One region of the Paraglaciecola sp. T6c genome, then DNA from elsewhere that is predicted to be linked to it. Evidence: predicted binding sites of a transcription regulator. Region 1 holds the regulator's gene; the other holds the start of a gene.
The links. Region 1 encodes FliA, which starts transcription of late flagellar genes. Its sites were predicted from a motif close to CTAAAGNTNNNNNNNNNNNNGCCGATA; they were not measured.

Region 1 (14,957 bases):
TCCAGACCGAGACGTTGCATTTCTTTTGCCACGTATACCATCTCATCAAGGGATGGGGTAATAAGCCCAGACAAACCAATCATGTCGACGTTTTCGTCTTTGGCTACTTGCAAGATCTTAGCGCAAGGCACCATCACGCCTAAGTCGATAATATCGAAGTTATTACACTGCAAAACCACCCCAACAATGTTTTTACCGATATCGTGAACGTCACCTTTTACCGTCGCCAACAAAATCTTACCGTTCGAGCTGCCAACTTCCTTGGTGGCTTCAATGAAAGGATTTAAATAAGCCACTGCTTTTTTCATGACTCGTGCAGATTTAACCACTTGAGGCAGGAACATTTTACCCTCACCGAATAAATCCCCTACTACATTCATGCCATCCATTAATGGCCCTTCAATTACGTGTAGCGGTTTTTCTGCTTGCTGACGCGCAAGCTCGGTATCTTCATCAATGTAATCAGTGATACCGCGCACAAGTGCATGCTCTAGGCGCTTATTCACTGGCAGGTCGCGCCATTCGAGGTTCTCTTTTACTTGCGCTTTACCATCGCCTTGATATTTGGGCGCAAGTTCTAAAAGCCGGTCAGTGGCATCAGGATGACGGTTGAGAATAACGTCTTCAACCGCGACTTTCAGCTCGGCTGGGATCTGGTCATACACTTCAAGCTGACCCGCGTTCACTATGCCCATATCCATTCCCGCTTTTATGGCATGAAATAAAAACACTGAGTGCATAGCTTCGCGTACTGGATTATTGCCGCGAAATGAAAACGACACATTTGATAACCCACCAGATATGTGGGCATGAGGTAAACCTTGTCTGATTCTGCGCGTGGCATTAATAAAGTCCACAGCATAATTATTGTGCTCTTCAATCCCCGTGGCAACCGCAAAAATATTCGGGTCGAAAATGATATCTTCTGGAGGAAAGCCTATTTTTTCTGTTAATAACAGATAACTACGCTGACAAATTTCAAATTTTCTATCTTCGGTATCCGCTTGCCCTGCCTCATCGAATGCCATTACAACGGTGGCTGCACCATAACGTTTCAGTAATTTAGCTTGATGTAAGAAGTTTTCCTCGCCTTCTTTTAAACTAATGGAGTTAACAATGGCCTTACCTTGAACACACTTTAAACCTGCTTCGATTACTGACCATTTTGATGAATCAATCATAATCGGTACGCGAGAGATGTCAGGCTCTGAGGCAATCAAATTCAAAAAGCGCGTCATTGCTGCTTCTGAGTCCAACATGGCTTCATCCATATTGATATCAATGATTTGTGCGCCGTTCTCCACTTGTTGACGAGCAACATCTAGTGCTTTTTCAAAATCACCTTCTAGAATAAGGCGTTTAAACATGGCGGATCCGGTGACGTTAGTACGTTCGCCAACATTGATAAAAGATGCACTTGCTTGGGTCATAGGTTACTCAATTTACTTAATTTCATTCACTTGCCATTTCACTAAGCCAAAACTCGTCATGGCTCAATACCACTACTTCAATCCGTATTTAGTGTACAAAGGGCTCAAGCCCAGAAAGACGTAGTTTAATTTCATGTTTTGGGATGACGCGCGGGGCAACGTCTTTAACCACGTTGGCGATAGCGGCGATGTGCTCTGGAGTAGAACCGCAACATCCTCCCACAATATTGACGAGGCCTGATTGCGCCCACTCGCGAATATGCTCAGCCATTTCATCACTCTCAAGGTCATACTCGCCAAATTCATTAGGTAAACCGGCGTTGGGGTGAGCGGATACCAAACATTCCGCCACAGTAGATACTTCATCAACATACTGACGCAACAAATCTGGCCCCAAAGCACAATTAAGACCGAACGAGAAAGGATTTGTATGGCGCATTGAATAATAGAAAGCTTCTGCGGTTTGCCCAGATAAAGTTCGACCTGAGGCGTCAGTGATCGTGCCTGAAATCATTATTGGTAACGTTTTGCCTAATGACTCAAAAACAGTGTCTACGGCGAATAAAGCTGCTTTTGCATTTAACGTATCAAAGATGGTTTCCACCATAATCAAATCAGCGCCCCCCTCTATTAAGCCATTCGTCGCTTCTACATATGCTTCAACGAGCTCGTCAAATGTAACATTTCGCTCCCCTGGGTCGTTCACATTAGGTGATATTGAAGCAGTGCGACTTGTTGGGCCTAACACTCCGGCCACAAAGCGCGGTTTGTCAGGTGTCAGCGCTGTGAATTTATCAGCGGCTTTGCGGGCCAATTTAGCCGATTCTATATTTATCTCTTTGGCCAATGACTGCATGTTGTAATCAGACATGGATATTGTGGTGGCGTTAAAGGTGTTTGTCTCGATGATATCCGCACCTGCGGCTAGGTATGCACAATGAATATCAAAAATAGCGTCAGGCTGGGTAATCGTTAATAAGTCATTATTGCCCTTAACATCACTATGCCAGTCGGCGAATCGTTCACCACGATAGTCATCTTCTTGAAAGTCATGCGCTTGGATCATAGTGCCCATTGCGCCATCTAAAACGAGGATCCGTGATCGTGCGGCGTCTAGTAATGCTTGTTCTGAGGTTACCATTGACACATTTTTTCCTTTAAAACTGATAATAAATAGGTCTAAGCTTTGTTCGACAATGATGCTAAATCATAAGGCGTATTCTGATACACGTAATAGTTTAACCAATTGGTAAACAGCAAACTACCGTGAGCACGCCAAGTAACTAAAGGCCCTTGTGCCGGGTCATCGTCAGGATAGTAATTTTCTGGCATGTTGGGGGTTAATCCCGCTTTTAGGTCACGCTTGTATTCTTGATCCAACGAATCAGGATCATATTCAGGGTGTCCCGTGACGAAGACCAATCGTTTGTCGTCTGAGGCAACTATATAAGCCCCCGTCTTTTCTGAACTAGCTAACACACTAAGTCCTTCAACCGACTCGTAGTCTGCTACGCTTATTTCACCATAACGCGAATGAGGGGCATGAAATACGGGGTCAAAGCCGCGCATTAGTTCGTTATGTTCATCCTTCACTTGATGAGCAAATATCCCACTGAGCTTTTCGTCACGCAACCTACGGTTTTTACCGTGGAAGTGATATAAGGCAGCGTGTGCAGCCCAGCATGAAAACAAAGTGGATTGCACATGGCGCTGAGCCCATTCCAACACCACTTTCATTTTTTGCCAATATTTTACGTCGTCATAATCCAACAATGCCAAAGGCGCACCAGTGACAATCAATCCGTCGTATTGCTTATCCGCCACATCGTCAAAGTTTTGATAGAACGCCTTCATATGAGATTCAGGGGTGTTCTTTGGCGCTTGATTGTCGATGCGTATCAAGTCCACATTGATTTGTAACGGCGTATTGGATAAAAGACGCAAGAACTGCACTTCTGTTTCCATCTTGTTGGGCATTAAATTCAAGATACCAACTTCCAACGGACGAATGTCCTGCATGGCAGCACGATCGGTATCCATCACAAAAATATTCTCACTATTTAGAATGCTTTGTGCAGGTAATTCTGTCGGAATTCGAATAGGCATAGTGGCTCCAAGATGTGTTTAGATAGGTTAAATCTGGAGCAAAACGCCGTAAATGTCAACATCTTTACGTCTAGACGTCTAAACGTAAAAACTGCTTAAGTTCAAAAGAGCATAACCAAGTGCTCCTGTGTTTATCATTTCAACATTTTATGGAGAGACACGCTGCGTTGCGAGATAATTAAATCGATGCACTAGGTGATTAAGAGGAGAATAACCGTGTAGAAAAGCAAGTTAACGCCAAGCAAAAACCGCAAACTTTACCTTAGGGATAATACGATATGGGCACCTGCAACGTAACTTGCTCAGTTGAATTTTAGCGTTTATGTAGATTGTAGATTAGTTCAGCTTCGGCTTTTGGCATATCACATTCGTGCATCAAATCTTCAACTGAGTAACCACTGGCCACCAATTTAGCCGCTTGTTGGTACAGGCGACTTTGGGGATCCTGACTGGCGAGTTGCTCTTGTTGGCTAGCGGTTTGTCTTACCGTAGCAACGAGTGCTTTTATCTTGTCTCCCATGCCAATGCTGCCCACGCGCACTTCCTGCAACTCTTGTTGGTTAGCAAGCAATTGCTCTTGTAATTCGCTCAACGATTCTTGTTGCCACTCATTCTGACGCTGCAATAAGGCAATACGTTTCGCCAAAACGGCGAAAGCACCGATAAATAATAAAATGGCGACCACAATAACCACGTAAATCAGATGGCTTATTTCCACAATTGCGTCCAAATCAGTTAATAACGAAACAGAGCATTAAATATTGGTTAACTCTTCCCACTCTTCATCACTTAAGAGTTTATTCAGATCGACTAAAATAAGTAACTCACCTTCTCGATTGCTTACACCTTGAATAAATTTGGCACTTTCTTCTGTACCTACATTAGGCGCGCTGTCTATTTCTGATGAGCGCAAATAAACAACCTCAGCAACACTGTCTACTAAAATGCCCACTACTTGCTCGTCAGACTCAATAATGACGATACGTGTGTTGTCCGTTAAATCTGTTGGCTCCAAGCCAAAGCGCGCACGAGTATCGATAACCGTTACCACATTACCTCGTAAGTTTATGATACCTAATACGTAATCTGGAGCGCCAGGAACAGGGGCAATCTCGGTGTGACGTAATACTTCTTGAACCTGCATAACATTGATGCCATAGGTTTCTTCCCCTAGCTTATATGTTACCCACTGCAAGACTTCATCGTTTCGATCAGATGGTACGTTATTTGATGTTTTGTCATCACTCATTTTTAATACTCCAGCAGCAATTGCTAGTTGTCTTTACTATTCATACCCTGCTGCAAAAGTGAAATTAATTGCTTCACGTTTACCAAGGCACACATCTTTTTCTTTACCATACCGCTAAGCCAAGTGCGCTTTCCGTCAAACTTGCGCCACTTAACATCTTCAGCTTGTAAGGTGATGGTGTCAATAATACGCTCACACGCCAAACCCCAACCGCTGCTATCTAGCATGATAAGATATTGATTTTTAGCTGAATCCGCCAGCTTTTCATTACATTTTTCAGGCATAACCCACATTGCAGTGTCGACAACTTTCATTTTTTCATCACGATGAAGCATCACACCTTTAAACCAGTTCGGTTTACCAAAAATAGGCGTAACATCAGCTAACTGGTGGATCCCGCCAAGCTCAGTAAGTGGCAGTGCCAGAGACAACCCGGCCACTTCGAATATAAGTACTTGAAATGCTTCATGATAAATACCTGTATCTTTAGCTACAGGGTTATCCGCGTTTTGGCTTTGCTTATTAACGGCACCGTCATTATCTACCGTGTTGACCGTCACGCTCTCGTGTTGTTCGTGGCTGGGAAGTTCGGCGTCCTTTAGACTGTGTTCAAATACTTCATCGCTAGCAGGTTGCTCGTCGATACGTTTAGCCAGCACGTTATCGCTATCAATTTTTGCAGGCTCAAGCACAACTTCACTGGAGACTGAACTAGTCAGTTCTGTATGCAACACTGAGGCAGAGTCGAGCAACTGACTGACATGCTGCAACGACGCGTTTTGCTCAATCTCTTCGGTGAGTGGCCCATCTTGCTCGACATCTTCGATAAGTAAGGAAGACAAATATTCTTCCATAACGCTTTTTTTGCCTGGCGGTTTAGCATTCATTTCGCAGCCCCTAACAAACGTAAATGACGCAACAAACTTGTGTACGCTACCACGCCTCGTGCTTTAGGCGCGTGAATTGAAGGTAACGCGTGGTTTGAACTGGCGTCTCTAAACTTAGTATCGATAGGAATTAATCCCTGCCAAACGTTATCACCATGGGTTTCTCGTAATGTGTGATAGGCGCCTATTGCCGCTTTTACGCGTTTATCAAACATGGTCGGCACTATGGTATAGCGAAACTCCTTACGTAATGACTGCTGCATAATGTGCAACGAGCCAAGCATTCGCTCTAACCCCTTGAGCGCTAAAAATTCGGTTTGAACTGGAATAATCACTCGGGTAGACGCAGCCAACGCATTGACCATGAGTACACCTAACACAGGCGGGCAATCAATTAACGCGTACTCGAACTCATCTTCGATCAACCCGAGCGCTTTTTTAAGGGTTAACCCCATGCCACTTTGATTCCCTAGCTTGCGATCTAATGTGGCTAGCGCCATGCTAGCAGGCAAGATGAACAGCGAGTCAAGTTTAGTTGGGCATAAGCAATCTAAAACAGCGCCTTTGTCTAAAGGCCCTTCGTGAATAAAGATATCGTATAAACTGCGTGATAATTCGTCAGAGTCAATACCAAAATAGTAACTTAAGGACGCATGGGGATCGGTATCGATTAGGACGACCTTTGCTCCACGCTGCGCAAGCAAACCACCTAGGGTGACTGTTGTCGTAGTTTTACCAACGCCCCCTTTTTGGTTTGCTACTGTCCATACTTTCACGATAAATACCTTTCAGTCGCCTGCTGTTTTTTTAACTCTCTATCGAAAGTGTCAAAATACGTCAGTTTCTACGCCATCTCTTTTAAAATATGGCTTTCAAACGCATCTATAGAAAACTCTTTTTCAGCGATACCTGCATTCATTACAGCTTGTGGCATGCCATATACTACTGAGCTTAGCTCATCCTGCACCCAAATTTTTGCACCTTTACTTTTTAGCTTGCTGGCGCCAAGTTTTCCGTCAGAGCCCATCCCTGTGAGTATGACCCCTAAGACATCACCGTGATATACATGCGCAATTGACGCAAACGTAATATCAACGCAGGGCTTATACAGTATATCGGCACTGTCTGGTGCATCATAAATTCGAAAAGAAACACGTTGACTATCGCCCTGAACGGTCATTTGACGGCCACCAGGTGCTAAATACGCGACGCCTGCTTTAACTTCTTCACCGTTCATCGCTTCTTTTACAGTCAATTGCGACAACTGATTCAGTCGCTCTGCAAATGCCTTAGTAAAGGAGCCCGGCATGTGTTGCACAATAAAGATAGGATAAGGAAAATTCTTTGGGACAGCTGTGAGCACTTTTTGTAGAGCAACCGGCCCGCCTGTGGACGTGCCAATCGCTAAGCAGCGATACTTTTTACCCGACGGAATACCACTGGACGAAGAATGATAAAGTGGGGCTCCCAACGGAATACTACTGGTCGCTTGCACTGAGCGTTTAGCAGGATTTCGACTAACCGGCTTATTGAACAAAATCGCTTTAGGAGGGGCCACACGCACAGAAGCGGGGCGCAGTCCGTGTTGCTTTCTACACAAGCTTTTGACCCGAGATTGCAAAAGCGCAACGGCATCTTGACGATTTGCCGCGATATCTTCGAACTTCTTGGGTAAGAAGTCCATTGCGCCTGAGTCCAGTGCGTCCAAGGTGGCTTTAGCACCTTGAAGTGTCAATGAAGAAAACATAATGATGGGGACGGGTTTACGGGCCATTATTTTTTTGACGGCAGTGATCCCATCCATGATAGGCATCTCCACGTCCATAGTGACTACATCAGGATTAAGCGTAGCGACCATCTCAATTGCTTCTTGACCATTTCTGGCCTCACCTATGACTTGTAAACTGGGGTCTTGCTCTAGAATTTCTTTTACACGGCGCCTAAAAAAAATCGAATCATCAACAACTAATATCTTGTATGCCATGTGTATTTTGTAAAAACCTCGTGTTTAACGCGCTTGTCGAATGGCATCGGCTTTTTTCTTAGCATAATGCTTTAGTAGGCCTGGAACATCTAGGATCAACGCAATCCCACCATCACTGGTAATCGTTGCGCCAGCCATGCCAGGAGTACCTTGTAGCAATTCATCTAATGGCTTAATCACCACTTCTTCTTGACCGATGAGCGCATCAACCACAAAACCGAGTTGCTGGGTACCAATTTGCACGACAACAACATGTCCCTTAGCGCGATCTAGCGGGATTGGCTTAGCATTTTTGCGTACTAACCACTCGCGTAAATAGAATAATGGGATCGCTTTGGAACGAACGATTTTTGTTAATTGGCCATCAACTGTATTGGTTTTACTCATATCCATGTTGATAATTTCGTTTACCGAGCCTAATGGTAATGCGAAGGTTTGATCGCCAACCACTATCATAAGAGTCGGTAATATTGCCAAAGTCAGTGGCACTTTAATTTCTAGCGTGGTGCCTTTGCCCAGCACAGAATCGATATTGACCGTACCATTTAGCTGGTTAATTTTGGTTTTCACCACGTCCATACCAACGCCGCGGCCTGACACTTCGGATATTTCAGTTTTGGTCGAGAAACCCGGAGCGAAAATTAAATTGAATGCTTCTTCATCTGTCATTCGAGCCGCGGCATCAGCATCTAATACGCCTCGAGAAATAGCTATTTCTTTAAGCTTATCAGGGTCCATGCCTTTACCGTCATCGACTATGCTCAGCAAAATATGATCACCTTCTTGAGAAGCTGATAGCTTTACCGTACCTAAAGATGGCTTGCCCGCTGCGACCCGATCCGCTGGCATTTCTATACCATGATCCACTGAATTTCGTACTAGATGCACCAAAGGATCAGCAAGGGCCTCGACTAAATTTTTGTCTAAATCTGTTTCTTCACCCTCTAGTTCAAGGGTAATTTCTTTCTTCAAGGTGCGCGCTAAGTCACGCACGACTCGAGGAAAACGCCCAAACACTTTTTTGATGGGCTGCATGCGCGTTTTCATCACGGCGCCTTGCAAATCGCCGGTGACCACGTCTAAATTAGCAATCGCTTTTGACATACTTTCGTCGTTGACGGATAAACCTAAACTAAGCAACCTGTTACGCACTAATACCAACTCACCTACCATATTCATGATTTGGTCTAAGCGCTTGGTATCCACCCTAACCGTCGTTTCCGGCTGTGGTGCTGCGGGACGCTTTTCCTCACGCTTAGAAACAGCCGACTTTTCCGCCGCCCCAGGGCTTTTAGCAGGTATATTGGCTTGGCTAGAGGCAATGCTGGGCGCACTCGACTTAGTGTCGTTACTTTTATCAGTGGCTTTTTCACTTGCGGATTGCGACGGCGTGTTATCAGATACTGCCGACGTTACTGGAGTGTTTGGCGCTTTACTTGTTTCTCCGTTAGCTTCTTTTTTGGTAACAGGCCCTTGCCCTTTACCATGGAGCTGATCGAGTAACGCTTCGAATTCATCATCACTGATATCTTCTGATTCAGAATTTGTGCTTGCTACGGGCGCGTCAGTCGATTCAGAGGGAGCGTCTTGAGAGCCGCCAAACTGCCCTTCTCCATGAAGCTGATCGAGTAACGCTTCAAACTCATCATCACTAATATCGTCACCATCACTACTCATATCAGCGCCACTGGAAGACTCTGTGGATTGTGGCGGCTTAATTGATGGTGATTGCGATGCTCCTCCAACGGGATTACCTTCACCGTGAAGTTCATCAAGCAAGGCCTCAAACTCGGATTCGTCAAAGTCATCCGAATTTGTTTTAGGCTGAGATGCCGCTTCACTGGGCGCCTCGATTACTGGCGTTTCGATAATTGGAGGCGCAGCAACTTGGTCTTGCGCCTCTGGCTTACTCAGGCGATGCAATGTATCTAATAACGATTGCTCTGCTGCTACCAAGGGTTTGTTCGATTTTACATCTTCAAACATGGCGACGACTTCGTCGGTTGCTTGAAGAATAATATCCATTAACTCTGGCGTTAATGAACGTTGGCCGTTACGCATGACATCGAATACGTTTTCAGCGCCGTGACAAATATCGACTAATTCGGTTAACGAAAGAAAGCCCGCGCCACCTTTAACCGTGTGGTAGCCTCTGAAAATCGCATTCAGTAAATCCGAATCTTGCGGATTATTTTCCAACTCAACCAGCTGTTCTTGAAGCTGCTCTAGTATTTCACCCGCTTCTACTAAAAAATCCTGAAGGATCTCCTCGTCAACATCAAACCCCATATTGTAACGCCTCTAAAATCCTAAACTTGACAGTAAATCATCAACATCATCTTGATTAGATGCGACGTCGTCACGGTTAGCTGCATCGAGAATTGGGCCTTCCGCTTTAACACTATCGGCTTGTTTATCAGATATATGAGGAATTTCCGCTGACTCTGATCCACCGAACATCGTTAACATATGCACTAGGCTGTCTTCTACTTCTTTAACTAGTTCAATGACCCGGCGAATAATTTGCCCTGTGATGTCCTGATAGCCTTGAGCTAGTAGCATCTCGGTTAATAATGCGTTTAATTTTCCAGACTCGTCCTTGCCCTCTTCTAAAAAGGTGTCGAGGCGTCTGCACAGGGCATTGAATTCGCCCAGCTCTAACTGACGATTAAAAAGCTTCTTCCACTCAGGAATGATTTCGTTCATTTCAGAATTGAGCTTTTCGGCAATGGGCATGCAATCATCGACTAAGTCCATCGTGCGATTCGCGGCTTGCTCAGTGGTTTCAATAACATACGTGAGCCGCGTTTTAGCGTCAGGGATCTCTTCATTCGCTAAATTAGCAATACGTTCATCGAGTTGAAAGTTATTCAAAGAATCATGAAGTTGGCGAGTTAATTTACCTACCTCTTCGAACAGTTCGACAGAATTGGTGTCATTGACACTATCGAGAAGCTGCTGAGCGCCTTGATTATTACCACTTTCAAGTAAAGCGACTAATTGCTTTGCATCTTCTAGCTTCATGGGGGCTGGATGTGAGGTCATAAGGCCTTCCTTATCGTTGAGAAAAGCCTGACTAACCTAAGCGTTCAAATATCTTGGCCAACTTCTCTTTAAGGGTCGCAGCAGTAAATGGTTTGATAACATACCCATTAACACCAGCCTGCGCCGCCGCTACAATTTGTTCTTTTTTGGCTTCTGCCGTTACCATTAACACTGGTGTGTGTTTAAGGTTTTCGTCGGCACGGATCGCCCGCAATAAATCAATTCCTTGCATGCCTGGCATGTTCCAGTCAGTCACTACAAAATCAAAATCACCTTGTTGAAGCATAGGCAATGCGGTACTGCCATCATCCGCTTCTTGAATATTAGTAAAACCTAGATCTTTCAATAGGTTCTTGATGATGCGACGCATTGTCGAGAAATCATCAACAACCAAAATTTTCATATTCTTATCCAAAACTTTCTCCGCTCGAGGCAAAATCAAAACATTTATATGTTATTTGTTTATTCTTCAATACGCCAAGTCTGCATTTTACTTTTTAGTTTTAGCATAGCTTGACTGTGTATTTGGCTAACACGTGATTCACTCACGTCTAGAACTTCACCTATTTCACGTAGATTCAATTCTTCGTCATAGTACAATGATAATACGATTGCTTCACGCTCAGGTAAGGTTGTAATGGCATGGGCTAAGGCTTTTTGAAAAGAGCCTTGGAGCAAATCTTCAAACGGAGTATCAGAGCCTTTAGTTTGCTCTGTTGTCACCACATCTTCCGATACCCCTAAATCTTCCATGCCAATAATTTTACCTGCATTCACTTCACCAAGCATTTGGTGATATTGCTCAATGCTGACTTCAAGTTTTTTGGCTATATCTACATCTCTGGCGTCACGGCCTGTCTCACGCTCAACTTTATTAATGGCATCCGTTATCGCACGGCCATTTTTATGCACAGAGCGTGGTGTCCAATCACCTTTTCGAATTTCGTCAAGCATAGAGCCGCGAATTCGAATACCTGCAAAGGTCTCAAAACTCGCACCTTTGGTGCCATCGAAGTTACGAGACGCTTCAAGTAAACCAATCATACCGGCTTGAATGAGATCGTCGACCAATACGCTGGCGGGTAAGCGGGCAATAAGATGATGAGCAATGCGCTTTACCAATGGAGCATGACGCTCCACCAGTGCATTTCTGTCATCTAACTGCTGATACGCAGCGGCTTTACTGTTCACCGAATATCGCCCACGGCTTTTTTGGCCACCAACTGCTCAAGGAAGAACTCTAAATGCCCTCCTGGCTGAGAAGGCACTGGCCAACCTGCTGCCTGTTGAGCTAGCTTTTTAATAGCGATAGCCGCTGGCGAAGTTGGATATGCTTCAACAATCGCTTTTTGCTTACGAACCGACTTACGAATATTTTCATCAAACGGTACAGTGGCGACTAGTTCTAAGGCCACGTCTAAAAAGCGGTCGGTGACTTTTGTTAACTTATTGAACAGCTCTTGTCCTTCTCGCATATTGCGCACCATATTGGCGACAATTTTAAAACGAAAAACACCGTGCTCTTTATTCAAAATTTTGATCAATGCATAGGCATCTGTGAGAGATGTAGGTTCATCACACACTACCACTAGGATATCTTGCGAGGCACGTGAGAAACTTAAAACCATATCTGAAATACCTGCCGCAGTATCAACAATTAATACGTCAATTTGCGAGCGCAGCTCACTGAATGCTCTAATTAAGCCTGCATGTTCGGTTGGAGTGAGTTCAGTCATTGACTGACTGCCAGAGGTTGCTGGCGCAATTTTAATCCCGTGGGGACCTTCAACAAGGACTTCGTCTAGAGTGCATTCCCCTGACAATACATGTGAAAGGTTTTTCACCACACGTAAGCCAAGTAACACATCCACGTTGGCTAAGCCTAAATCTGCGTCTAATACCATGACTCTCTTACCCTGCTGGGCCATAGAGATCGCGGTATTTAACGTGACGTTGGTTTTACCCACGCCGCCCTTACCACCGGTAACGGCGATCACTTTAATTAATCGAGATTGATTCATTCTTCTTAAGCTACTCGCTTGGTCCTCAATCATACTGCCACTGCTGCGTTATTTAGTGAGTTACCACTAGTATGAATTAATACGTGCTTTTTATAAAGCTTAGCGGCGCTGGTTATTAAAAATTTTGCATCTGCCACTTTCAAGTCTTCCGGAACCTTTTGGCCATCGGTAATAAAGCTCACGGACAATTTGTGCTCGATGGCCGCACTAATTGCCTCTCCAAGACTGTAGCATTCATCTATTTTGGTGAAAATACAACCCTGTAAAGAAATCTGTTTGTAAGCAGCAATGGTTTGCTGCATAACTTGATATTGACTGTTGGCTTGCATGACCAAATAACTGCTGATATTCGCCGTTGTACTCTGCTTCAACGTTTCTAACTGCTTGATCAGTCTAACATCTCTTTGCCCAAACCCTGCAGTATCAATAAGTATAAGGCGCTTATTCCTAAACTGGAATAACAGATCTGATAACTCTTCAGCGTTCTGCGCTTTTTTCACCGAGCAACCAATAATTCTGGCATAGGTAGAAATTTGCTCGTAAGCAGCGATTCGATAGCTGTCAATGGTGATCAAGCCGACATTTTGAGCACCGTATTTTTGCGCAGCTTGTGCGGCAAGTTTTGCCACAGTCGTTGTCTTTCCAGTCCCAGTAGGGCCCATTAAAACTGCGATGCCGCCTTTGGTCAGTAAGTTACTTTCTTCAGTTTGTATGCGATTAGCCAGCAGTTTTAATAAAAACAACCAAGCTTGACGCTCATCAGTATCTGCCGGGGTATAAGAAACCACTTCATTGGCCAGTGCTTCACTGATACCCATCTTTTGTAACTTGTTGGTTAAATAGCCGTGTAAAGGATGGTTTCGTCCTTTGTCTTGTTGCAAAAGACCAGCCACTTGGAACTGAAGCACATTACGTAAAGAGGCTAGCTCTTGACGCATTTCATTTAATGCGTCTTGCTGATGCGGTACGTTGGGTACCTCTGGTTGCGCCTGCGTTTGGCGTTGCGGCTGACTTGTTACATTTTGAGGCTTTGCAGGCTGAGCAACAGGCTGACTCGCTTGATGAGCTGACTCTTTTGCTTGAATTTGTTTTTCAAGCAATGCTCTAAGGCTATCCGGTCCGCTGTCACCGATGATTTCACTGAGGGTAGGAGTGGATTCTGCTCTGGGCTTCGGTGCAGACGTCAAACTGGACTCGGCGCGCTTAGGGCTTGCAGCTGGCTCTTTGTCATATGCAGCGACAATTTCCACACCATTGCTTAGCTTTTTATTAGACATGATGACTGCATCATCGCCCAACTCGTCTTTGACTTGTTTCAAAGCCTCGCGCATGTCTTTGCCATAAAAGCGTCTAATTTTCACAATTTACCCCTTGCTACTTGCATCTGGTGACGGACTATTGACCCACCGCACTGACTATTTTAATTTGTTTGTCATCTGGAATTTCTTGATATGACAACACATGCAAACCTTGTACTGCGTGCTTCAAGAACCTTGATAACACTGGGCGTAACATACCTGAGGTGAGTAACACCGCAGGTTCGCCCGCTAATTCTTGCTGTTGAGAAGCATCATTTAGTGACTTTTGTAAACGTTCAGCTAAACCAGGTTCTATTCCTGCGCCATCTCCTCCACCGGCTTGTAATGACTGGTGCAACATCTGTTCCAACTCTGGCGCCAAAGTTATGACTGGTAACTCGGCTTGTCCGCCATTGATCTCTTGAATGATGAGGCGCTTAAGAGAGATACGCAGCGCAGACACCAACACATCAGGATCTTGACTCTTAGGTCCATACTCACACAAGGTTTGTACAATGGTGCGTAAATCACGGATAGGCACGCCTTCGTACAATAGCGTTTGCAGTACTTTAACCACGGTACTAAGTGACAAAATATCAGGTACTAAACCTTCTACTAATTTAGGGCTTTGCTTGGCAAGCATATCCAACAACTGCTGAACCTCTTCGTGACCAAGTAATTGATACGCATTATTAGTCAGAAGTTGACTTAGGTGAGTCGCGACAACCGTGGCGCTATCGACCACGGTATAACCTAACGTTTGTGCGTGCTCACGTTGGTTCGAGCGGATCCATACGGCATCTAGGCCAAATGCTGGATCTTTTGTCACGGTTCCATCTAATTTGCCAAATACCTGACCTGGGTTAATCGCCAGCTCGTCGTCGTGGCTGATCTCCGCTTCGCCAACAGAGACTCCCAACATGGATATGGTGTAGTT
Region 2 (14,957 bases), 1.2 Mb from region 1:
ACTTTGATGATTGCTGATGCCTTGAAAACAATCATGAGCGGTGAAATTTGGTTAACTGAAGAGTTAAAAGCACAGATTGCCCAAATTGACGGTGAAGAACTCAACTTAGCGCAACGAATTGCAGAATTAACGCCTAAGCAATTTCAGGTGTTAAAGCTAATCCATGATGGTTTATTAAATAAACAAATTGCTCACGAATTAAATGTCACTGAAGCGACCGTTAAAGCGCATATCAGTGCAGTATTTAGAAAACTAGAAGTTAATACTCGAACTCAAGCAGTATTGCTGCTTAAAAAGTTAAATTTAGAAGATTAGTCCCCACCTCTAAATAACGTTAGTCACCTTTAGTGACTAACGTTATCTTGTTCCGAACTTTTATCGCTCCAGCGAGTTATTCACTCTGGTTAGTTCCTGAGAAGTTTAACGGTAAACCATTCAATAGCTTTTGATTAAAACTATGAAAACGTTGAATTGCAGAAATTAAATCTGGTGTGTGAACATCGCCCATTTGATTAATCAATCCATTAATCAAATCGTCATACTGTTCACCGCTTTCAAGCTTTTGCCTCGATTGCTCAAAAACATCCAGCATTTTATCTAGATAATGCGCGACCGGTTTAACCGTCTTATTAGGGTCTCCTCTAGGGTCATCTTCACTGAAATGAGAAACCGATTCATACGCCTGAATAGATTGGGTTTGCTCTTGTCTAGTTAATTGTAAAGCAAAACCGGTTAGCTCTTTTTCATCATATCCCAACTTTAATGCTTGATTGAATGCTGACTCAATATCACCGTTGAAGAATTCATCAGCTAAATCGCTGGCGTCAGCAACCAATGTACCTATCGCCTTTAATTCGTCTTCGTCTAACTCCCCCTGCAAAGTGAAAGACAGTGCATTACTGCTAATGTGCTCATAACGTTGCGTTGAAGTGACTTTAGCTGTCACGTTGTTACTTGCATCATCGCTTTCTTGTACTGAAGATTGCGTTACGCCCTTTTGCTCAGCGCTATCAAGGTTCGGCTCATCAGCCACGTCGTTTTCGGCTATATCTTGTGCATTGTTTACCGATTGAGGTTTCGATGGCTCTACTGGCTGCTGAAACACTTGTTCTTCTTCAACTTTTACCAGCAACTTTTGGTTTAACTCAAAGCTTTCCAAGTCTTCAAAGCGAATGTTAACTTCGTCACCATCCAACGTACGAATACGTAACTCACCCGTGTCACGGCGTTGATAGTTCACTTGATTCTCCAACGAAACGTTAGACGTGCCGACATCGCTCGCTTCTTGAGTTTCTGAGAAAATCGAATCTCTTAGCTTTTGCAATCCCGTATCTATTAATTCTTGGCTTCGGCTAATCCCATTTTTGATGTCATCATTCATCACTCCGGCGAGATCTTTTTCAGCCATGCCAATGCCTTTTAATACCCCCGAACGAGCTTGCTCAAAAAGAGCATTCAAAGCATCGTCGTCAGCGCCTTTTCCTTGAGCATTTTTGATTGCACCACCTACAAAATTCAACACATTGCGAGCGACCTCTTCAAAGTCGAATAAACTTTTATTCGTCTCTTCCTCGTCAGCTTGCTGGGGTACTCTAAGCTGAAGTTTGCTTGCCCCAACCGATACACTGTGGTTCATGGAATTAGTTAATACTTGGCCTGCAAAAAAACTATGAGATGATAATGCGCCGCTCAAGGACGCCTTATCACCCGCCAGTGTGCTTGCTTGCTCAAGACCTGAATCACGCAATTGGTTCTGAAAGCTATTTGCCTCCCCCAAGTGCGCCGGCTTTTCACGCATGAAAGCCTTAATTTCATTAATATTCATTTGTGCCACCTCACTTTCCTCAACTAGGTTATCGGCCGCATGCTGGCTAAATTTAGTACAATTCATCGCAATCAAAAACTAATATTGCACAAGCGCTGAAAACACTTACAATCCCGCGCTCGTTAATAACATCATCTGGAGAATTGCCGTGCGCCCAACCGAAATTAACCCTGCGGACTATGAACAACAACTCGCTCAAAAAGTTAATAGCGTGCAACAGGCTTTCAAAACATTTTCGATGCCAGCATTAGAGGCGTTTTCATCAGCACCTCTGAATTATAGGATGCGTGCGGAATTCAGGATGTGGCACGACGGAGATAACTTAGATCATGTCATGTTTGACCAATCAACAAAGCAAAAGTATGCAGTAAATCAGTTTCCCCCTGCCAGTATCGTTATCAATGAAGTGATGATGAAGTTATTGTCATTAGTAAAAAAGAACGAAGTATTACGTAGAAAGTTATTCCAAATCGATTATCTGAGTACCCTAACCAATGAAATATTAGTCACCTTGGTGTATCACAAACCTTTGGAAGATGAGTGGCTAAAAGAAGCAAAAGCATTGCGCGCATTGTTAAGAGATGAATTTAAAATCGACATAATTGGCCGCGCGAAAAAGCAAAAAGTGCTGTTAGACAAAGATTATGTGATAGAAACGCTACCAGTGAATGACCGACTCTACACGTTTAAGCAAATTGAAAATAGCTTCACGCAACCAAATGCTGGGGTAAACAGCAAAATGCTTGAGTGGGCGTTAGATGTTACTCAAGATTGCCAAGGCGATTTACTCGAATTGTATTGTGGTGCAGGGAATTTCAGTCTTCCTCTGGCACAAAACTTTCGACAAGTATTAGCAACCGAAATATCTAAATCTTCGGTTGCTGCTGCGCAAGATAATATCCGTTTAAACAACATAGAAAACGTGACTATCTTAAGGATGTCGAGCGAAGAATTTGTGCAAGCACTAAACAATGAACGCAGCTTTAGGCGTTTAGAAGGTATCAATTTGCAGGATTACGATTGCCAAACAGTCTTAGTGGATCCCCCACGCTCTGGCCTTGATGACGACACGCTAGACATGATCAAAGAGTATCAAAACATTGTGTATATTTCGTGTAATCCTGAGACACTCAATAATAATTTGGCAGTATTGAGCGAAACACATAATGTAGTTCGATTTGCTCTTTTTGATCAATTTCCATATACACATCATGTGGAATCAGGAGTTTACTTGCAAAAGCGCTAAACGCCGGCGGCCTCTTTCGCCCCATTAGCGATAAATCGCAACTGCAACTTAACGCGCTGAGCCAACACTGCTTGTTGTTCAGCGCCTGAATCCAACGCTTCTGCACCCGCACTAAAAACAAGTTTAACCATAGCTTCTGCTTGTAAGTTCGCATACTGATAGGGCAACCCTGTTGTGCTCATAGTGTAATCTGTTAGCTCAACAATAAAGTGCTGAATTTCCCGTAATACAGCGGCACGAAATGCCAAAGACGTTCCGGTATGCTCACGAAGCAGCAACCGGAAAACATTGCTATGGGCGCAAATGAACTCCATAAACGTATCCACCGACGTGTTTATCACTCCCCCACCTGAGGCAATCCGCAATCGAGCCTGACGCATCAACTGCCTTAAGTTTAAGCCAGCCTCATCGACTAATGTTAAACCAAGCTCGTCAATGTCTTTGAAATGTCGATAAAATGAGGTCGGTGCGATGCCAGCCGCGCGAGCTACTTCACGCAAGCTGATGCTAGACAAACTTCTTTGCTCGTCCAGTAAACTAAAAGCTGCATCTATAATGGTTCGTCTCGTCTTAAGCTTTTGTTCTTGACGACTCACGTTACGCCCCTTTTGAATATTAATTCCTTTATATTATCCATATTTAACGCGAATCAGCACGAAGTAATAAGGTTCAATACAAGAAATAGCTTGCTAAATACGCGTTTGCTAGATAAATTAGCGTACAAGTGTAAGCTGAATAAAGTACTGCTTTTTGTAATGGAAAAACCCCGTTTAATTCTCACTAATGTTTTAGTCTTTGTGATTACTGGACTAGTCGCACTCTTTCTTGTGCCTTACGTTGCTCTAACCCAAGGGTTTGATGGCGCAGAGATCGCTGCGTGTATTATTCTTATTTACTTCTCAGGGATGTCTATCACCGCTGGATACCACAGGCTGTGGGCGCATAAAGCCTATGAAGCGAATACCTTTGTCAGAGTCGTACTGGCTATTGGCGGAGCAATGGCCCTTCAAAACAGCATATTACATTGGGTTTCTGATCACAGGATCCACCACAGGCATGTGGACGACAACGATAAAGACCCGTATTCGGCCAAGCGTGGCTTTTGGTATTCACACATGGGTTGGATGCTTCGCGAATATCAGATACACCGCTATTCTGATTATAGTAATTGTAAAGACCTTCAAAAAGACAAGGTCGTTGTATGGCAGCATAAGTACTACCTTCCCATCATGCTTATTTCTAACTTTGGCATTCCAATGGCATTAGGTTGGTTGAATGGTGATGTGCTTGGTATGGTGTTGCTTGCTGGTTTTTTCCGCCTAGTGGTTGTCCATCATGTGACGTTTTTTATTAATTCTCTTGCCCATATTTGGGGACGTCAACCTTATACAGATAAAAATACAGCCCGCGATAATGACATTTTAGCTTTTTTCACTTTTGGTGAGGGGTACCATAATTACCACCACATATTTGAATATGATTACCGCAATGGCATTAAATGGTGGCAGTTTGATCCAACTAAATGGCTAATACGAGGGCTGTCGTTTATAGGCTGGACCAAAAACTTACGCCGCTGCCCAGAAGAACGTATTGAGAAAGCGAAGATGGCGATGCAATTGCAGCGCGCACAACAGAAGTTATCTGTGCTTCCAAATGCCGATGAGATATTACATAGTTTACAGCAGGAATATGATGCAATCTTGCATAAAATGGGCGAAATGTACGCCACTAAAAAACGCTTAATGGAAATTCGCAAACATAAATTGAAGCGTAATTACGAGAAACTAGAACTAGATTTTAAATACCGCGAACTCAAATACAATTTAGAGTTACGAAAGCAAAAATGGCTGCAGCTGTATCAAGTAAAATATCAAATGGCTTAGTATTCTAAAGCTCCCACAAGGGGGCTTTTTTGTATGATAGATAAAGTGGTTTTATAAGAAGTGGAATAACTGAAGTATTAAAAAATTGACTTAGCCAAACAGTAAGTTAAGGGCTAAAAATAACCGTTCAATGTGAGCTTATCCCTACATTGAACGATTCAGGTATTTGGTTAACCTAGCACAGCCTTATTACTCAGCGACGTTGAGCACTAATAACTCTGACTCAGCTAATGCATCTTTGTGGGCTATGACATTGATACGCATGTCTTTTTCAAAAAATTGGATTGTCGCAATTGCATTGGCATCTTGCACTTGCGTTCTTTGAGTGATGTCTGACTGCATTTCACGAAACTTAACATTTTGTTGAATTTTGCTAGCGATACATGAACCGTCAATAGCAAATGTGGTAGATTCCATGCAGTCAAATAATCTGTTGTTCTGAGTTTCAGCTTGCGCTGATGCCGCACCGAATGCGCTTAAAATGCCAACAATGATAAATGATTTGATTCTTAACATAATGATTTCCTCGATAAATCGCTTAACAAAGCGCTAAGCATCGCAATCCAACGTGGAAACAAATCAACTCTTAAACCACAGGATTATGACAATAATATGACAAAACTGTATTTTTTGGAAGGAATATTAAATCACCGACTTTGACGACGCTAAAAAATGCCAAGTATGCAAAGCACATTTGCCCCTGAGCCCTCGTCCAATCATTCAAGGAAATCAGCGCTCAAAGATACTTATCGTAGGTCAGGCTCCTGGTATCAAAGCACACGAAACGAACAAGCCTTGGAATGATGCTTCGGGCGAACGCTTGAGGAAATGGCTGAATCTAGACGTTCAGCACTTTTACAATCCAGACAATATTGCAATTCTGCCGATGGCATTTTGTTATCCTGGAAAAGCGTCAAGTGGTGACAAGCCGCCGCGTAAAGAATGCGCGCCCCTTTGGCATGAGCGCCTCATAAACTCCATGCAAATCAAACATGTTTTATTGATTGGTCAATATGCTCAAAACTATTACTTACAGGATAAGCGATCGTTGACGGAAAGAGTAAAAGATTGGCAGGCGTACCAACCAAGGTTTTTCGTTTTGCCCCATCCGTCTCCAAGGAATAACATATGGTTGAAGAAAAACCCTTGGTTTGAGCAGCAAGTAGTATCAGCGATGCAGCACGCCATTGCTAAGATTATCTAGTATCTACAGGGATTGTCCTCTTTTGCGTTGCCCTATAAATGTCAGCAATTCACCAAAAGGCATTGGTTTAGCATACATAAAGCCTTGGGCTTCATCACAACCAAGCTTGAGTAAATAGTTGGCTTGCTCTGGCTTTTCAATACCTTCAGCAATCGTCCTCAGACCGAGTTTTGTCCCAAGTGTGACGATGGTTTCAGCAATAAAGGCCGATTTATTGGGGCTTATTTCACTAACAAACGCTCTATCAACTTTCAAGCGATCAAGCGGTAGCTGTTGTAAATAACTCATTGACGAAAAGCCTGTACCAAAATCATCAAGGGCTACCTTAACGCCAAACTCTTTGAGTTCATTCAGTGCTTCAACCACCAATTGGGGTTCATCCATCACAATGCTTTCAGTGATTTCTAACTCTATGCAATCAGGCTCTAAATCATTGTTTATAATTGCTTTTTTAACCAAGTTTATAAACGCAGGATCACGAAATTGAGGCATAGATATATTGACTGCCATGCGCAAGCCTTTGAATCCTGCTTCTGTTAGCAAACGCAGCTTTTCACATGACTCTTGCATAACCCACGCACCAATATCTATGATTAAGCCTGAGTATTCTGCCAGTGGTACAAATACCGCGGGAGAGACGAATCCCCCATCAGAAGAAGGCCAACGAAGTAGCGCTTCCATACCAATGATATCTTGAGTCACTAAGTCAATTTGCGGCTGATACCACAATTGCAATTTTCGCTCAGCGAAGTCTGTACGCAACTGACGGATCATCTCTAAGCGCCACGTCGTTTGCTCTTCCATTTCTGGGGCGTAATACTCAAAATTCGTTTTTAGACTTTTTTTCGCCCTATTTAACGCTATGTTGGCGTGCTTGAGTATATTGATACCCGTATTTTTTTTACCATTAAACCGACAAAAACCAAATGCCGCGCTCAGCGGTAGCATATGGTCGCCAGCCTCAAATGCATTATTAAACAAACCCTGAAGCGTAGCAGGATTGACTTCTCGCTCTGTACCGACAACGGCGAATACGTCCGAGCCGATTCGCCCCAGCGCTGCCGCTGTCGGAAAAGTGGATTCAATACGTTGAGCTAAGGCCAATAAGGTGTCGTTACCAGTATCCTGGCCTAGCCCGTCATTGATATCGGCGAAATGATTAATATCAATCAAAGCAACCACATCATTAGCGTGCTCTGCATCATTACTGATATCGTCTAGGCGGTTAATAAATTCGATTCTATTTGGCAGCTTGGTTAGCCAATCTTTAAACGCGGCAGTGTGTAGTTGATGGAATAAATTAACATTCTCATAACCCACTGAAATACTTGCTAAAAACACCTCGATCAGCTGCTCATAAGCTTCCGATATTTGTCGACCAATTTTTAAGAATACAGCTGCGTCATATTCAGAGCTTTTCAAATAAAGCACGGTGAAGTTATCGCCGTATATGTGATGCTGTTTTTGAAGACACTGATTAACCGATTGCACTATCTTTTCATCGTGCAGATTATCAATTTTTTTATTGATATAACTTGCGAACTCTCCTGCAGCACCCAATACATAGACCGCATTTTCATCTTTATCGATAACGGAACCAGCTCTGGCACATACAACCCCTGAGGAGTCCAAACCAATAAGCGAGCTTATTTGGGTCACCACACCTTCACAAAATCGATTGACTGAGTGCTCTTCAAGTAAATTTGCGGCCGAATGGATGATTTTTTCTAAACCAATACGACTTTGATTGATCGTTAGAATCTGTTGATATGAGCGTAACGAGGCGATAATGGTTGTGACAAGTTTGCTACGCGTTAACTCTGTTTTCGTCTTGTAGTCATTGATGTCGTATTCTTTGATTACACTTTCTTCAGGAGCATAACCCGGTTGCCCTGTACGCAAAATGATTCTGGGCTCTGTCAACTTCAGTTCATTTCGCATAGTTTGGGCCACTTGCAGGCCTGCGTCGTCCGTTTCCATAACGACATCTAGCAAAATAATCGCTAAAGTAGAGCCTAGAGACTGTATAATTTCAAGGGCTTCAGCCTTGGAATAGGCGTGATAAAAGGTCAAGTTTCGGTCATTAAGCACTAAATCAGAAAGGGCCAAACGTGTTACCGAGTGGATTTCCTCATCGTCATCAACCACCAGTATATTCCAGCTTCCTGCGAATTCAGTGTTGTCAGCCGTGTTCTCCTCAGAGAGAAAAATTAGCTCATCATTCTCATATTCCATTGGACACATTTAATTTACATTTCTCTTGAGTTTACCTGACCACTACAGCAGTATTTCTTAAGTTTAGCTAAATCCTGACTAAATCAAAATTAGTTCGCTCAATATATTACCAGACGCCATGCTACTAGGAACAAGCATACTATGGTAAATAATATTTACTAGATAAGATATTTGTATAAATACCCTATGAAAATAGACAACCAACATACACCGTCCCCGGCGCCTATTGAAAAGGTCAAAAGTAAGCCCTCGACTCCGGTGAGCCCTAACGCTGAGACCCCAGACAAGGGGCCTCAAGATGTTAGGGGCACTGCAGCACGGATGACACAATGGTTTGCACAAATTGGTGTATCACTGCCTTATCAAGGTATGCGTGCTAATAGCATAGAAACCAGAGTACAAAGGCGGCAGAAAATAGCAGCCCAACGTAAGCTAAGTAATATAGAAAGTGTGCTCGAAAAGGCGCTAAAATACTGTATTGAGGAAGGGGAGAATGAGCGTCTCGACCCCGATTGGTTTTATAACTTTGCCAATATGGCAGAGGAAATACATTCGCCGGCCATGCAGGAATTATGGGGGAAAATTTTTGCAGTAGAAACAAACCGACCAGGCAGTTTCTCGCTTCGCACACTGCTCATTTTAAAACAATTAACACAAAAAGATGCTCAGACATTTCGCCGCGCAGTCGCTTTGTCGAGCAGACGAAAAGGTGACACAACACCTAAATTACTTACAGGGTTTTATCAGCAGCCTTCCATACTCGCCATGTTTAGGTTGCGCAAAGAGCAACAACTCAATCTTGCGACCTTTGGCCTTAGCTATCCCGATTTGCTCTCTTTGATGGATTTAGGGCTAATACACCAAACTGAAATAGAATCAGGTGAATGGCCAGTTAATTCAGTGGTGGAATGGAGGAGTAATGGCCAAGTTTTCCAATTGAGCGCAAGAAAACCTGGTACCACTTTAAAGTATTATAAGTTTACCACCTCAGGGGCGGAGCTTTTTACTTTGGTGGGAGTTAACAAGCAAGCAAACTATATAGAAGCGTTGAAACATATTTTGCTCAACGCATTTGTCGTCGACTAAATACCGTCACCATCACCAAATTCATGTAGGCCGCACTCACGTTTTAAGCCAAAGAAGCGAGTATCTTTCTCGTCCATTCCTTCTTGCAAGGAGCGCGTAGTGTGCCAATCGCCGATCGAAACATAGCCCTGCTCCCATAACGGATGATAGGGCATGTCATGCTCTTTTAAGTAATAGTGAACATCTTTATTACTCCAATCCAGGATAGGATAGACTTTCACTTGTCGCGTCAACTTTTGCAATATTGATAGCGATTCACGCATTTCCGACTGACTACGACGCAACCCAGCGAACCACGTTTTTACATCTAACTCAGCAAGCGCTTGCTGCATGGGTTGCACTTTATTCAGCTTATTGTACTGCTCAATGCCGTCGGCACCGTTTTCCCACAATTTGCCAAAGCGTGCTTCTTGCCACGCGCCTGACATAGGCGCTCGGTACACTTGCAGGTTGAGGTTCAAACGCTCAGTTAGCTCATCAATAAATTGATAGGTTTCAGGAAATAGGTAGCCTGTATCCGTCAATACCACTGGAATATCAGGAAATTGCTGAGTCAACATATGTAACATTACTGCAGCTTGAGCACCGAAACTTGAAGACAACATAAAAGTTGGTTCCAGATTTTCCAGTGCCCAGGTCACGCGCTGAACCGCACTTTTCGCTTCCAACTGCTGGTTCAGCTCTTCTAACGAAACCTGCGTTAAAATCTTAGGTGTACCGTCGTTTGGCTCGGCATTTTGCGACGACTGCAACGTTACATTACGCATAAAAATCCTCAGCGGAATTCACCACTTCTGCGATAACACCTGTGCGAATAACAAAGTCACCAAATGATTCATCACTTTGAGCTTCTTTTGCCCACTGGCCGATCAATACATCTAGCTCGTCCATGATTTGCTGCTCACCGATGTTCTCTTTGTACATTTTCGGAATTCGTGTGCCCTGACGGTTTCCGCCTAAGTGCAAATTGTATTTGCCCGGCCCTTTACCCACTAAACCGATTTCAGCCAGCATGGAACGTCCACAACCATTCGGGCAGCCAGTAACACGGTAAATTATGCTCTTTTGCGCAATTGCGTGTTTCGCTAATATGCCCTCTAACTGAGTAACGGCTTCAGGCAAATAGCGCTCAGCCTCTGCCATTGCCAAAGGACAAGTAGGCAAAGCAACGCAAGCCATGGAATCTTTGCGCTGAGCTGACAAGTCATCTTCGATCAAACCATGAGCTCTGGCTATTTCTTCCACTTTCGCTTTATTTTGTTCGCTGACGCCCGCCACAATTAGGTTTTGATTAGCGGTTAAACGGAAATCACCGTCGTGTATCTTGGCGATTTCAGCACAGCCTGTTTTCAAAGGCTTACCTGGGTAATCTAAAATTCGGCCATTTTCAATAAATAGGGTCAAATGATGCTTACCGTCAATACCTTCAACCCAACCAATGCGGTCTCCACGCTCAGTAAACTCATATGCCTGACTTTCACCAAACGTTACGCCTGAACGCTTTTCGACTTCGGCTTTAAAGTTTTCTACCCCTACTCGTTCAAGGGTATATTTGGTTTTTGCGTTTTTACGGTTAACTCGGTTACCCCAGTCACGCTGCGTGCTGACAACGGCTTCAGCAATCGCTAAGGTGTCTTCCACTTTAATAAAACCAAAGTCGCTTGCCTTACGGGGGAATGTAGCGTGGTCGCCGTGGGTCATAGCAAGACCACCACCGACTAACACATTAAACCCGACTAACTTTCCGTCTTTAGAAATGGCAATAAAGTTAAGATCGTTAGCGTGCACATCCACATCGTTTAAAGGAGGAATGGCCACCGTTGTCTTAAATTTACGCGGCAAGTAGTTGGCGCCCAAAATCGGTTCATGATCTGTGGTTTCTTTTTTCTCGCCATCAAGCCATATTTCCGCGTAAGCACGCGTTTTAGGCAGTAAATGTTCACTGATTTTAGTGGCCCATTCATAGGCTTCTTGATGCACTGCCGACTCAATAGGATTCGAGGTACACAACACATTTCGATTAACATCACCAGCAGTGGCAATTGAATCAATACCGACTTGGTTAAGCGTTTGATGCATCAATTTGATATTGGGTTTAAGTACACCGTGAAATTGAAATGTTTGGCGCGTCGTTAAACGAATACTGCCGTAGAGTGATTTTTCTTCGGCGAATTTATCAATTGCTAACCATTGCTGAGGCTTAATAATGCCTCCTGGCAAACGCGCACGTAACATGACATTTTGTAATGGCTCAAGCTTTTGCTTAGCGCGTTCGGCGCGCAAGTCACGATCGTCTTGTTGATACATACCGTGAAAACGAATTAACTGGAAATTGTCACCCACAAATGCACCGGTTAAATCATCTTTTAAATCTTCAGCAATAGTGCCACGTAAAAAATTGCTTTCGCCTTTAAGGCGTTCGTTGTCGGCAAGCTTGCCCTCTACAACGAATTTATTGTCTGTCGTCATTAATAAACGTCCTTCTGATAACGTTTTGCTCTGCGCAATGCAGTTAAATATTCTTCGGCAGCTTCAGCACTCTTAGCACCGTGCTTTTGTACGATTTCGACCAGTGCGGCATGCACGTCTTTAGCCATATGATTCGCATCACCGCACACATAAAAATGCGCACCCTGTTCAAGCCATGCAAATACTTCTGCGCCTTGCTCTAATAATCGATGCTGAACATATATTTTATCTTCTTGATCGCGTGAAAACGCCAAGCTGACTTTACTGAGCACGCCGTCTTTTACGAAACGCTGCCACTCTGTTTGATATAAAAAGTCTTGGGTGTAATTTGGGTTGCCAAAGAACAACCAGTTTTTACCCTCAGCTTCTTGCGCCTCACGTTCTTGCATAAATGCTCTAAAAGGGGCTATGCCGGTGCCTGGCCCAACCATGATGACAGGGGTATCTGAACTTTCAGGCAAACGGAAGTTGTCATTCTTTTCAACAAAAACTTGTACTTCACCGCCCTCTTCTAAGCGCTGAGCGAGGTAACTTGACGCGCCGCCCTGATGAATCTGGCCATGTGCATCGTATTCAACTAATGCCACAGTTAAATGCACCTCGTCTTCTACTTCAGCTTGGCTCGAAGCAATAGAATAGAGACGCGGAGTCATACCCCGCAGCATATCAACTAACGCTTGAGCATCTACTTTTGCTGGATATTGGCGCACAATATCAATAATTTGACGTTCGCCTAGGAAAGCCCGCAAGCCTGCTTTGTCTTCGAGTAAGGCATTCAATTCAGGATTATTCGCAATCTCAGCATACGCGGTCACAAATGACGGATAGCTCTGGGTTAACTCACGCTTTTCAATCAGTGCATCACGCAGGGCAATAGCTTCACCGCTTAAGGTAACTTCCGCCTCACCTTCAACGCCAAGCAAGCTAAGCAACTCGTCTACCATGCTAGGGTCATTTTTGAACCAAACACCTAATGCATCACCTGGGCGATATTGAATGCCTGAGTCTTCAAGTGAAATTTCAATGTGCCTGATGTCTTTGACTGAATCACGGCCAGTTACTTTTTGGCTTTCTAACAAACTCGCTGTAAAAGGGTTTTTCTTAGAATACTGAGCCGTGGCCACTGACAGGCTGGGCTTACCAACATGAGGCATGGCTACCACATGTGAATTGCTTTTAGCTTTCAGCTCATCTTGAACTTTATTTAAAACTTGTTCACCCCAGGCTTGCGCAGCGTCATCGTAATCCACATCACAGTCAACGCGATCGGCAATACGCTTGGCACCTAACTCATCAAGCTTTTTGTCAAAGTCTTTGGCGGTCTGGCAGAAAAACTCATAGCTGCTGTCTCCTAGGCCTAAAACTGAGAAGCTCAAATTTGGTAATTTAGGGGCTTTTTTACTTGAAAGAAAATCATGCAACTCAATGGCATCATCTGGCGCATCCCCTTCACCATGGGTGCTAACAATGACCACGATATGTGATTCATTCTTCAGTTGTTTCGCTTTGTAGTCAGCCATATTGACCAACTTGGCTGCAATGCCTGCTGCATCGAGCTTGGCTTTGTAGCCTTGGGCCAATGCCTTAGCGTTACCCGTTTGAGAGCCGTAAAGAATGGTAATGAATTTATCCGCACCCGCTGCCTCGCCAACTGCTGGGTTTGCTTGAGGGATCGTTGTACCGACCTGAGTCTGAGCTAGCCCAGCCAGATAACCACTTAACCAACCTAACTGAGATGGTGTGAGTGACGGCGTCAATTGATTAAGCTGCGCCCATTGGGTATCACTTAATGCAGTAGTAGAACCTAAATTTTGCTGTGTATTTGATGACATAATATCGCTAACCTCGAATGCTATGGCACTAGGTTAGCGATCTATCTTCATAACCGGAAAGAATAAATACTAATTTTTTATTACTTAATGGACTGAGCGAAAAGTCAACAAATCGCTACAGCCAAAATAGTTTAAAAATGTACTTCAACGCCAACAAACGCGCCGCTGAATTCAAAGTCGGTATAAATACCGTCTAAGTCATCTAATTCCATCTTTAACTGGCGATAGCCAAGCTGTACTGTAGCGTCAATAGCGATATTATCGAGCAAACCGTAAGTGATCGCCGCTTGATAATCTGAAATGGTGTTATCGTCGAACGCTAAAAAACTTCCTTCTACATATGCACCCAATCCTGTAAATGGTACACCTACAGCAACGCGAGAATAAAGCATTGGCACAAATCCAGAGAAGTCTTGTGAGGCATTCTGTGTTGCATCACCTTGTTCTTCTACATAAATATCGCCGTCAACATGCTTAGCGTTGATACCTAAGTCAAAACTTATTAGGTCATTATCAAACAACTCATAATAAGCAATGTAATCAGTGCTGATTAAATCAAGTGAAGTATTGACCGTGGTGTTCGCTGAAAACAACTCTGAACCATAGGTCATGCTAGAGGACAGCACGGTTTCCCCATTGGTATCTAGCCCTGTACGTTGTAATTTAATATTTGGTACGAATGGCACAGGGTGCTCAAGCGCAACATAAAAGCTGCTCTTGGTTTCATCTTCAAAATTAAAATCAACGTTATTATTGCTATCAGAAAACCCACCGGTTGTCTCCATATCCCATGCTTGCGCTCCCGCATATACGCCTAAAAGAGTGTCGGCTTGGCTCGAAAAACTTGAAAAGGCCAATACCAGTGCACCAGCACAGAGTGATTTGTTCATTCGTTATCCTTGATTTAGTAGTTCTGAAAGTTCAATTAGAGCAGCATTCGCGCGGGAAATATAGTTCGCCATCACCAACGAGTGATTTGCTAGCATGCCAAAGCCACTGCCATTTAAGATCATGGGGCTGAAAATAGACTCTTGGGTAGATTCAAGCTCACGAATAATCTGCTGGACGCTGACTCGCGCATTCTTCTTGTCTAATACATCTGCGAAATCAACTTCAACCGCTTTTAAAAAATGAATTAATGCCCAACTTGCGCCGCGCGCCTCATAGAAATTGTTGT

Region 2: a site for FliA is predicted at 1,855-1,881, ahead of PATL_RS20655 (DUF5610 domain-containing protein). Genes of this name have one in related genera too.

What each region holds. Positions count from the first base shown of each region.
Region 1 covers NC_008228.1:3,649,404-3,664,360, forward strand. The annotation lists gene metH (methionine synthase) at 1-1,430, opposite strand, end outside; gene PATL_RS15490 (homocysteine S-methyltransferase family protein) at 1,519-2,571, opposite strand; gene metA (homoserine O-acetyltransferase MetA) at 2,610-3,536, opposite strand; gene PATL_RS15500 (DUF2802 domain-containing protein) at 3,850-4,254, opposite strand; gene PATL_RS15505 (chemotaxis protein CheW) at 4,291-4,785, opposite strand; gene PATL_RS15510 (chemotaxis protein CheW) at 4,809-5,672, opposite strand; gene PATL_RS15515 (ParA family protein) at 5,669-6,448, opposite strand; gene PATL_RS15520 (protein-glutamate methylesterase/protein-glutamine glutaminase) at 6,517-7,656, opposite strand; gene PATL_RS15525 (chemotaxis protein CheA) at 7,681-9,945, opposite strand; gene PATL_RS15530 (protein phosphatase CheZ) at 9,958-10,701, opposite strand; gene cheY (chemotaxis response regulator CheY) at 10,733-11,116, opposite strand; gene PATL_RS15540 (RNA polymerase sigma factor FliA) at 11,164-11,892, opposite strand; gene PATL_RS15545 (MinD/ParA family protein) at 11,889-12,755, opposite strand; gene flhF (flagellar biosynthesis protein FlhF) at 12,752-14,083, opposite strand; gene flhA (flagellar biosynthesis protein FlhA) at 14,118-14,957, opposite strand, start outside.
Region 2 covers NC_008228.1:4,851,837-4,866,793, forward strand. The annotation lists gene PATL_RS20650 (LuxR C-terminal-related transcriptional regulator) at 1-315, shown strand, start outside; gene PATL_RS20655 (DUF5610 domain-containing protein) at 392-1,825, opposite strand; gene trmA (tRNA (uridine(54)-C5)-methyltransferase TrmA) at 1,974-3,071, shown strand; gene fabR (HTH-type transcriptional repressor FabR) at 3,068-3,667, opposite strand; gene PATL_RS20670 (acyl-CoA desaturase) at 3,827-4,954, shown strand; gene PATL_RS20675 (hypothetical protein) at 5,144-5,470, opposite strand; gene PATL_RS20680 (uracil-DNA glycosylase family protein) at 5,649-6,158, shown strand; gene PATL_RS20685 (bifunctional diguanylate cyclase/phosphodiesterase) at 6,162-8,402, opposite strand; gene PATL_RS20690 (TIGR03899 family protein) at 8,580-9,479, shown strand; gene PATL_RS20695 (phosphoadenylyl-sulfate reductase) at 9,476-10,246, opposite strand; gene cysI (assimilatory sulfite reductase (NADPH) hemoprotein subunit) at 10,239-11,948, opposite strand; gene PATL_RS20705 (assimilatory sulfite reductase (NADPH) flavoprotein subunit) at 11,948-13,780, opposite strand; gene PATL_RS20710 (TIGR04219 family outer membrane beta-barrel protein) at 13,912-14,670, opposite strand; gene PATL_RS20715 (DUF2333 family protein) at 14,674-14,957, opposite strand, start outside.